One region of the Streptomyces sp. 63XJN7_1_ISO-PGPR-S23-121 genome, then DNA from elsewhere that is predicted to be linked to it. Evidence: riboswitches for the same ligand, from Rfam matches in the RefSeq annotation. Region 1 holds a riboswitch; the other holds the start of a gene.

The links. A riboswitch is a leader RNA that binds a small molecule or an ion and turns the genes downstream of it on or off. The one in region 1 is predicted to bind thiamine pyrophosphate.
Region 2: another riboswitch for thiamine pyrophosphate. It lies ahead of thiO (glycine oxidase ThiO); the one in region 1 lies ahead of AC0VYN_RS07565 (thiamine ABC transporter substrate-binding protein).

The regions. Positions count from the first base shown of each region.
Region 1 is NZ_CM149653.1:1,618,930-1,622,982, reverse strand. It holds gene AC0VYN_RS07570 (ABC transporter permease) at 1-166, opposite strand, end outside; gene AC0VYN_RS07565 (thiamine ABC transporter substrate-binding protein) at 235-1,323, opposite strand; TPP riboswitch at 1,403-1,508, opposite strand; gene rlmN (dual-specificity RNA methyltransferase RlmN) at 1,545-2,651, opposite strand; gene AC0VYN_RS07555 (hypothetical protein) at 2,696-2,872, opposite strand; gene AC0VYN_RS07550 (phosphatidate cytidylyltransferase) at 2,961-4,053, opposite strand, start outside.
Region 2 is NZ_CM149653.1:6,099,817-6,103,869, forward strand. It holds gene thiE (thiamine phosphate synthase) at 1-599, opposite strand, end outside; gene AC0VYN_RS27255 (Rv2175c family DNA-binding protein) at 715-1,080, opposite strand; gene AC0VYN_RS27260 (NAD(P)/FAD-dependent oxidoreductase) at 1,147-2,388, opposite strand; gene AC0VYN_RS27265 (avidin-fold protein) at 2,385-2,771, opposite strand; TPP riboswitch at 2,823-2,934, shown strand; partial or broken gene thiO (glycine oxidase ThiO) at 2,932-4,053, shown strand, end outside.

The sequences.
Region 1 (4,053 bases):
GCGCCTGCCAGGTGGTGAACCACAGCACGTGCCGGATGTCGGGCTGGGCCAGGACGTCCCCGATCCGCCCGAACCGCCAGACCCCGTCGACCCGCAGTCCGCGCGCGACGATCGCGGCGACGGGGTAGGCGAAGAAGACCGCGAAGAACGCGACGGGGCCGGCCATCAGGGCCAGCCGCGCCGCGTTCCCGCGCCGCCGGGTACCGGCGGACCGGGCGGCCTCGGTCCCTTCGGTCACTTCAGGAGGAGCGAGGTCCACGACTTGACCCACTGGTCACGGTTGTCGGCGATCTTCTTCGGGTCCAGGGTCAGCGGGTTCTTGGCCTGGGGGCCGTACTTCACGAACTCCGGCGGCACCTGCGCGGCCTTCCGCACCGGGTAGACGAACATGTTCAGCGGCATGTCGTCCTGGAACTCCTTTCCGACCAGGAAGTCGAGCAGCGCCTTGCCACCCTCGGTGTTCCTCGCGTTGCTCAGCAGGCCGGCGTACTCGACCTGGCGGAAGCAGGTGCCGGTGGCGACGCCCGTCGGCGCGGTGTCCGGCTTCGGGTCGGCGTAGATCACCTCGGCGGGCGGCGAGGAGGCGTAGGAGACGACGAGCGGGCGGTCGCCCTTCGCCTTCCTGCCGCCGGACGACCCGGAGAACTCCTCGTTGTAGGCCTGCTCCCAGCTGTCCACGACCTTGACGCCGTTGGACTTCAGCTTCTTCCAGTAGTCCTGCCAGCCGTCGTCGCCGTACTTGGCCGCGGTGCCCAGCAGGAAGCCGAGACCGGGCGAGGAGCTGCCGGCGTCCTCGGTGACGAGGAGGTTCTTGTACGCGGGCTTGACGAGGTCGTCGAGGGAGTCGGGCGGGGTCAGCTTGTGCTTGCCGAAGTACGCCTTGTCGTAGTTGACGCAGATGTCACCGGTGTCGATGGGCGTGACGCGGTGCTTGTCCTGGTCGACCCGGTACTCGGGAAGGATCATGTCGGAGCCCTTGGGCTCGTACGACTGGAACAGGCCGTTGTCGAGCGCGCGGGACAGCAGCGTGTTGTCGACGCCGAAGAAGACGTCGCCCTGCGGGTTGTCCTTGGTGAGGATGGCCTTGTTGACGGCCTGTCCGGCGTCGCCGTCCTCGAGGACCCGGACCTTGTAGCCGGACCTCTTCTCGAAGTCGGCGATGACGTCCTTGGACGCGGCCCACGAGTCGTGGCTGACGAGGGTCACGGTTTTGGAACCGCCGGACGCCTGGTCGTCGCCGCCGGACGACGATCCACAGGCGGCCAGGCCGCCGACCAGGCCGAGCCCGACGGCCAGGACTCCGGCCTTCTTGGTGATGCTCACGAAATTCCTCCTGGGTTACCAGGAGAAGACGCGGCCCCGCCCGGGACCCCTGGCGAGGGACCCGGACAGGGCGCAACAGCTCGAGTGATGACCGATCTCCCTACCCAGAATGACCTGGGCCAGGTTCGGAGGGTCTGCGGCCGGTGCCGCACTCTCAGCGCTGTGGCGCTCCCCTGTCGGAATATGAAGATGTCTGAATATGAAGTTGTACGCCGGTCAGATTACCGCTCGCTCGCGGCGAGCTGACCACACGCCCCGTCGATCTCCTGCCCACGGGTGTCCCGGACGGTCACCGGCACACCATGCGCCTCGATCGCCGCGACGAACGCCTTCTCGTCCTCGGGCCGCGAGGCGGTCCACTTCGAGCCCGGCGTGGGGTTGAGCGGGATGAGGTTGACGTGCACCGGCTTGCCCTTGAGCACGCGTCCGAGCCGGTCGCCGCGCCACGCCTGATCGTTGATGTCCCGGATCAGCGCGTACTCGATGGACAGCCGGCGCCCGGACTTGGCCGCGTACTCGAAACCGGCGTCGAGGACCTCGCGCACCTTCCACCGCGTGTTGACGGGGACGAGGGTGTCGCGCAGTTCGTCGTCGGGGGCGTGCAGGGAGATGGCGAGGCGGCACTTGAAGCCCTCGTCGGCGAACCGGTGGATCGCCGGGACCAGGCCGACCGTGGAGACGGTGATGCCGCGCTGGGAGAGTCCCAGCCCGTCGGGCTCGGGGTCGGTGAGACGGCGGATGGCCCCGACGACCCGCTTGTAGTTGGCGAGGGGTTCGCCCATGCCCATGAACACGATGTTGCTCAGCCGCGCCGGGCCGCCGGGAACCTCTCCGTCCCTGAGCGCCCGCATGCCGTCCACGATCTGGTGCACGATCTCGGCGGTGGACAGGTTCCTGTCGAGTCCGGCCTGTCCGGTGGCGCAGAAGGGGCAGTTCATGCCGCAGCCCGCCTGGGAGCTGATGCACATGGTCACCCGGTCCGGGTAGCGCATGAGGACGGACTCGACGAGGGTCCCGTCGAACAGCTTCCACAGCGTCTTGCGGGTGGTGCCCTGGTCGGTCGACAGGTGCCGGACGACCGACATCAGCTCGGGCAACAGCGCCTCCTGGAGCGGCGCGCGGGACCCGGCCGGGATGTCCGTCCACTGCTCGGGGGCGTGCGCGTACCGCGCGAAGTAGTGCTGCGAGAGCTGCTTCGCACGGAACGGCTTCTCACCGATCGCGGCGACGGCCTCCTTGCGCTCGGCAGGCGTGAGATCGGCGAGATGCCGCGGCGGCTTCTTGGCTCCGCGCGGGGCGACGAATGTGAGTTCTCCGGGCTTAGGCATGACTCAACCAGTGTCGCAGATCCACCGGGGTGGCCCTGTCGGGCTCAGAACAGGCCCGCGGCCACGGCGACGACCGTGGTGGCGTACTGCTTCGTGCGGTGCCACGGGCCGCAGTAGCGGCGCACTCCGCCCCGGCCCTTCTGGTCGAGAAGAGCCTTGCACCACACGCACGGCAGGTCGCCGTGGTACCTGCCGTCCTCTCCCCGCCTCGCCTGCGCCATGGCGGAACCCTAGTTGATCATCGGACAGCCGCACAGGAGAAGGCCCCCGCCCTGTTCGGGCGGGGGCCGTTCACCGAGGCGAGGCCGGTCACCCCGAGCCGACGAAGATCACCAGCAGCAGCCACACCACCGGTGCCGTGGGCAGGAGCGAGTCCAGGCGGTCCATGATGCCGCCGTGGCCCGGCAGCAGCGTGCCCATGTCCTTGATGCCGAGGTCCCGCTTGATCATGGACTCGCCGAGGTCGCCCAGCGTGGCGCTGGCCGCGACCGCGAGGCCGAGCAGCAGGCCCTGCCACCAGGAGCCGTCGTCGATCAGGAACTGCATGCACAGCGCGCCCGCCACCATCGCGAAGGCGATCGCGCCGAACAGTCCCTCGCGGGTCTTGCCGGGGCTGATGCGCGGGGCGAGCTTGGTCCTGCCGAAGCGCCAGCCGACCGCGTACGCGCCGGTGTCGCTGACGACCGTCAGCAGCAGGAAGGTGAGGACCCGCCACGGGCCGTCGTCCGCGGCCAGCATCATGGTGACGAACGTCGCCAGGAAAGGCACGTAGAAGGCGGCGAACAGGCCCGCCGTGACGTCCTTGAGGTATCCCTCCGGCGGTTCGGTCATCCGCCAGACGAGGACCGCGAGCGCCGTGAGCGCCATGGCGACCCACGCGCCCTCGGCGCCGCGCACGTACCCGGCGACCACCATCGCCGCGCCGCCGACCGCGAGCGGCACGAGGGGCGCCTTGATGCCCTTGCGCTCCTGGAGCCGCGTGGTCAGTTCCCACAGGCCCACCACGACGGCTGCCGCGACGACAGCGACGAAGACGGCCTTGACGACGAACAACGACGCGATGATCACCACGCCGAGTCCGACACCGACCCCTATCGCGGCGCCCAGGTCACGCCCCGCGTTCTTCTTCTGCGGCTGCGGCTGCTGCGGCGGCTGCTGGGCGTCGGGCATGGGCTCCGGATTCTGCGGCACCACCGCACTGGGTTGCGCCGACGGGGTCTCACCGCGGTACATGTCGTCGCGGAACGGCTCGTCTCGGAACGGCTCGTCTCGGACCAGGGGGCCGCTCAGCCGAGCGGCCCCCTGGTCGTCGTCCTGGTCTCCGCCGTGTTCGGGTACGCCGGGCACGATCGGCATGGGGCGAGTCTGCTGCGCGCTGTGCGCGTACGGGGGGCCCGCCGGG
Region 2 (4,053 bases), 4.5 Mb from region 1:
GCGGTGATGGCGCGGACGACGACGACCCGGCGGGCGCCCGCGTCCAGCACCTCGTCGAGGTTGCCGAGGTCGATGCCGCCGATGGCGAACCAGGGGCGGTCGGTGCCCAGGGAGGCGGTGTGGCGGACCAGGCCGAGGCCGGGCGCGTGGCGGCCGGGCTTGGTGGGGGTCGGCCAGCACGGGCCGGTGCAGAAGTAGTCCACGCCCTCCTGGACGGCGGCGGCGGCCGCCTCGGACTCTGCGTGCGTGGAGCGGCCGACGAGGACGTCGTCGCCGAGGATCGCCCGGGCGGCGGGCACCGGGAGGTCGCCCTGGCCGAGGTGCAGCACGTCGGCGCGGGCGGCGTGGGCGACGTCCGCCCGGTCGTTCACCGCGAGGAGCTTGCCGTGCCGCGCGCAGGCGTCGGCGAAGATCCGCAGGTGCTCCAGCTCCTCGGCGGCCTCCATGCCCTTGTCGCGCAGCTGCACGACGTCGACGCCGGCGGCCAGCACCGCGTCCAGGAACTCGGGCAGGTCGCCCTGGCTCCTGCGGGCGTCGGTGCACAGGTACAGCCGGGCGTCGGCGAGCCGGGCGCGGGCGGTGACGGCGGTCTCGGGCATACGTGTGTCCCCAGGTCGGTGGCGTACGGCGCGGCGGGCGGCGTGGCAGGGCGCCGCGCGGGCCGCGGCCGTGGCGTGCGGGCCGCCGGGGCCCGCACGCCGACGGTGTGTCAGGTCAGACGGCGAGCGCCTGGGCGCGGCGCTTCACCTCCGTGCCGCGATTCTCGCTCAGCGCCTGGGCGGGGGTGCCGGGCAGGGTCGGGTCCGGGGTGAAGAGCCACTCGAGCATCTGCTCGTCGGTGAAGCCGTCGTCCCGCAGCAGGGTCAGGGTTCCGACGAGGCCCTTGACGACCTTGTCCTCGTCGATGAAGGCCGCCGGGACGTGCAGCGCGCGGTTCTCGCCGCGGCGTACGGCGATGAGCTGGCCTTCCTTGATCAGCTGCCGCACCCGGGTCACCTCGACACCGAGCATCTCGGCGATGTCGGGGACGGTGAGCCAGGCGGGTACGAGAGCATCGGTCTTTGCGTCAATCTCGGTCACGCCTCCAGCCTGCCATCTGCCACTGACACCAGGAAGCCGGACCCGCCCCGAGAGGCCGGCGGCGGACTACGCCGTCGCCGCCTTGAGCGGCCGCGCGGGGTCGGCGAGCAGCCGCGGATCCATCCGCGCGCCCGCCTCGATCAGGCGCCTGCCCTGGGCCAGGTCGCGGGGGCGGCCCACCGCCAACAGGGCGATCAGCCGCTCGTCGCGCAGCCAGCAGACCGTCCAGGCCGGGCCGGAGGGGTCGCCGCGCCACAGGGTGGTGTCGGCGGACGTGTGATGCCCCGCGTACTGGACGAACCGGCCGAACTGCTCGGACCAGAAGTACGGCACCGGGTCGTAGACCGGCGGGACCTCACCGGTGGCGGCGCCGACGATGTCGGCGGCGACCGTGCGCGGGCCCTGGAGGGCGTTGTCCCAGTGATGGACGAGCAGGCGCTCCCCGTAGCGGCCGGAGGGGAAGGAGGCGCAGTCGCCGACCGCGTGGACGTCCGGCACGGAGGTGCGCAGGCGGTCGTCGGCCAGGATCTCGCCCTGCGGGCCGAGCTCGACGCCGGAGCCGGCCAGCCAGGCGGTGGCGGGCCGGGCTCCGATGCCGACGACCACGGCGCCGGCGGGCAGTCGCGAGCCGTCGTCGAGGACGACGTGGCCGGCCTCGACGCGCTCCACGCGCGCGCCGGTGCGCAGGACTGCGCCCGCGTCGGCGTACCAGGCGGTCATGGGGGCGGCGACCTCGGCGGGCAGGGCACCGGCGAGGGGCCGGTCGGCGGCCTCCACGACGGTCACCGCGCAGCCCGCCTCGCGCGCGGCGGTGGCGAACTCGGCGCCGATCCAGCCCGCGCCGACGACCACGATGTCGTGCTGCCGGGCGAGCACCGGACGCAGCCGCTCGGCGTCGTCCAGGGTGCGCAGCAGATGCACGCCGGGGACGTCCTCGGCGCCGGGCAGCAGCACCGGTTCGGCACCGGTAGCGACGACCAGGACGTCGTACGGCACGGGCCCGGCGGAGGTGTCCAGGACGTGCGTGCCGGGGCTGACGCCGAGCGCCTCGCAGCCGAGCCGCAGCTCGATGCCGAGCGCCTCGAAGTCGACGTCGAAGGCGGAGCCCTCGGCCGTGCCGAGCAGGACGGCCTTGGACAACGGGGGGCGGTCGTACGGCTGGTGGGGTTCGGCGCCGATCAGCGTCACCGTGCCGGTGAAGCCCTGCTCGCGCAGGGCGACCGCGGTCTGCACGCCCGCCATGCCCGCACCGACGACGACCACGCGACACTCCGCGTCCGCTCCCCGCTCCTGCGTCTGCTCGTTCACCCGATCACCTTAGACACCCGGCAAATCGCCGGTCGGTTCCCGTGTGCGGTGATCTCCTCCACAACACTCGTCCCGCTCCCCCGCCGGGACTCCCACTCCCAGCTCTCCTCCAGGCGCATCCGCCCGTCGGGCAGGTCGACGACCGTCGAGACGCAGTGCCCCGACGAGGTGCTGCCGTCGGTCCTGAGCTGGACATAGCGGAAGTCGAGCCGGTCGCCCGCGCGGGTGCCCACCAGCCGGCCGCGGACGACGTCGCCGCCCGCGTACTCGGCCCAGACCGCCCCGTCCTCCTCGTGGTAGGTGAACCGGGTGCGGGTCCCGACCTGGCCGGGGGCCTGGTCGGCGACCGGCGCGAGGACGAGACCGTCGAGCGAACGGGCCACGGTGGAGACTCCCTTACGAGTTCGGCGCGCTGCGGGCTAGGGTGGCCAACGTAAAGCACTCGCGGGAGCCCGGACGCACCGGGCTGAGAGGGAGGCTGGCGGCCTCCGACCGTACGAACCTGATCCGGGTCATGCCGGCGAAGGGAGGGGCTGGACGCCCATGTCGTCCCCACCGAACGCACCGTCCGTACCGTCGTCGTCCCGCACGTCCGCGCGTACGCCGGACGTGCTCGTCGTGGGCGGCGGGATCATCGGCCTGGTCACCGCCTGGCGGGCCGCGCAGCGCGGGCTCGCCACGGCCCTCGTGGACCCCGACCCGGGCGGCGGGGCCGCCCGGGTGGCGGCCGGAATGCTGGCCGCCGTCACGGAGCTGCACTACGGCGAGCAGACGCTGCTCGCGCTGAACCTCGCCTCGGCCCGCCGCTATCCGGAGTTCGCCGCCGAGCTGACCGACCTCACGGGCCACGGCCTCGGGTACCGCCGCTGCGGCACCCTGGCCGTCGCGATGGACGCCGACGACCGCGCCCACCTGCGGGAACTGCACGCGCTGCAGGAGCGCTCGGGCCTGGAGTCCGAGTGGCTGTCGGGCCGCGAGTGCCGACGCCTGGAACCGATGCTCGCGCCGGGCGTGCGGGGCGGGCTGCGGGTGGACGGCGACCACCAGATCGACCCCCGCCGCCTGGCCGGCGCGCTGCTGGCCGCCTGCGAGCGCTCGGGCGTGGTCCTCCACCGGGTGTGGGCCGACCGGCTCACCCTCGCCGGGGACCGGGCGACCGGCGTCGTCACGGCCGACGGGACGGCGCTGGGGGCCGGGCAGGTGGTGCTGGCCGGAGGCAGCCTGAGCGGGCGTCTGGCGGGCGTGCCGGACGACGTACTGCCGCCGGTCCGGCCGGTGAAGGGGCAGGTGCTGCGCCTGACCATGCCGCGGACGCACGGGCCGCTGCTGAGCCGGACGGTGCGTGCCGTGGTGCGCGGCAACCCGCTCTACCTGGTGCCCCGGGAGAGCGGCGAACTGGTCGTCGGCGCCACCAGCGAGGAGCTGGGCTGGGACACGACGGTGACCGCGGGCGGCGTCTACGAGCTGCTGCGCGATGCCCACGAGCTGGTCCCCGGCATCACCGAGCTGCCCCTCACGGAGACGCTGGCGGGTCTGCGCCCCGGCTCCCCGGACAACGCCCCGCTGCTCGGCCCGGCCGGGCCGGAGGGGCTGCTGCTGGCCACCGGGCACTACCGCAACGGCGTGCTGCTGACCCCGGTCACCGGCGACGTCATGGCGGACGTC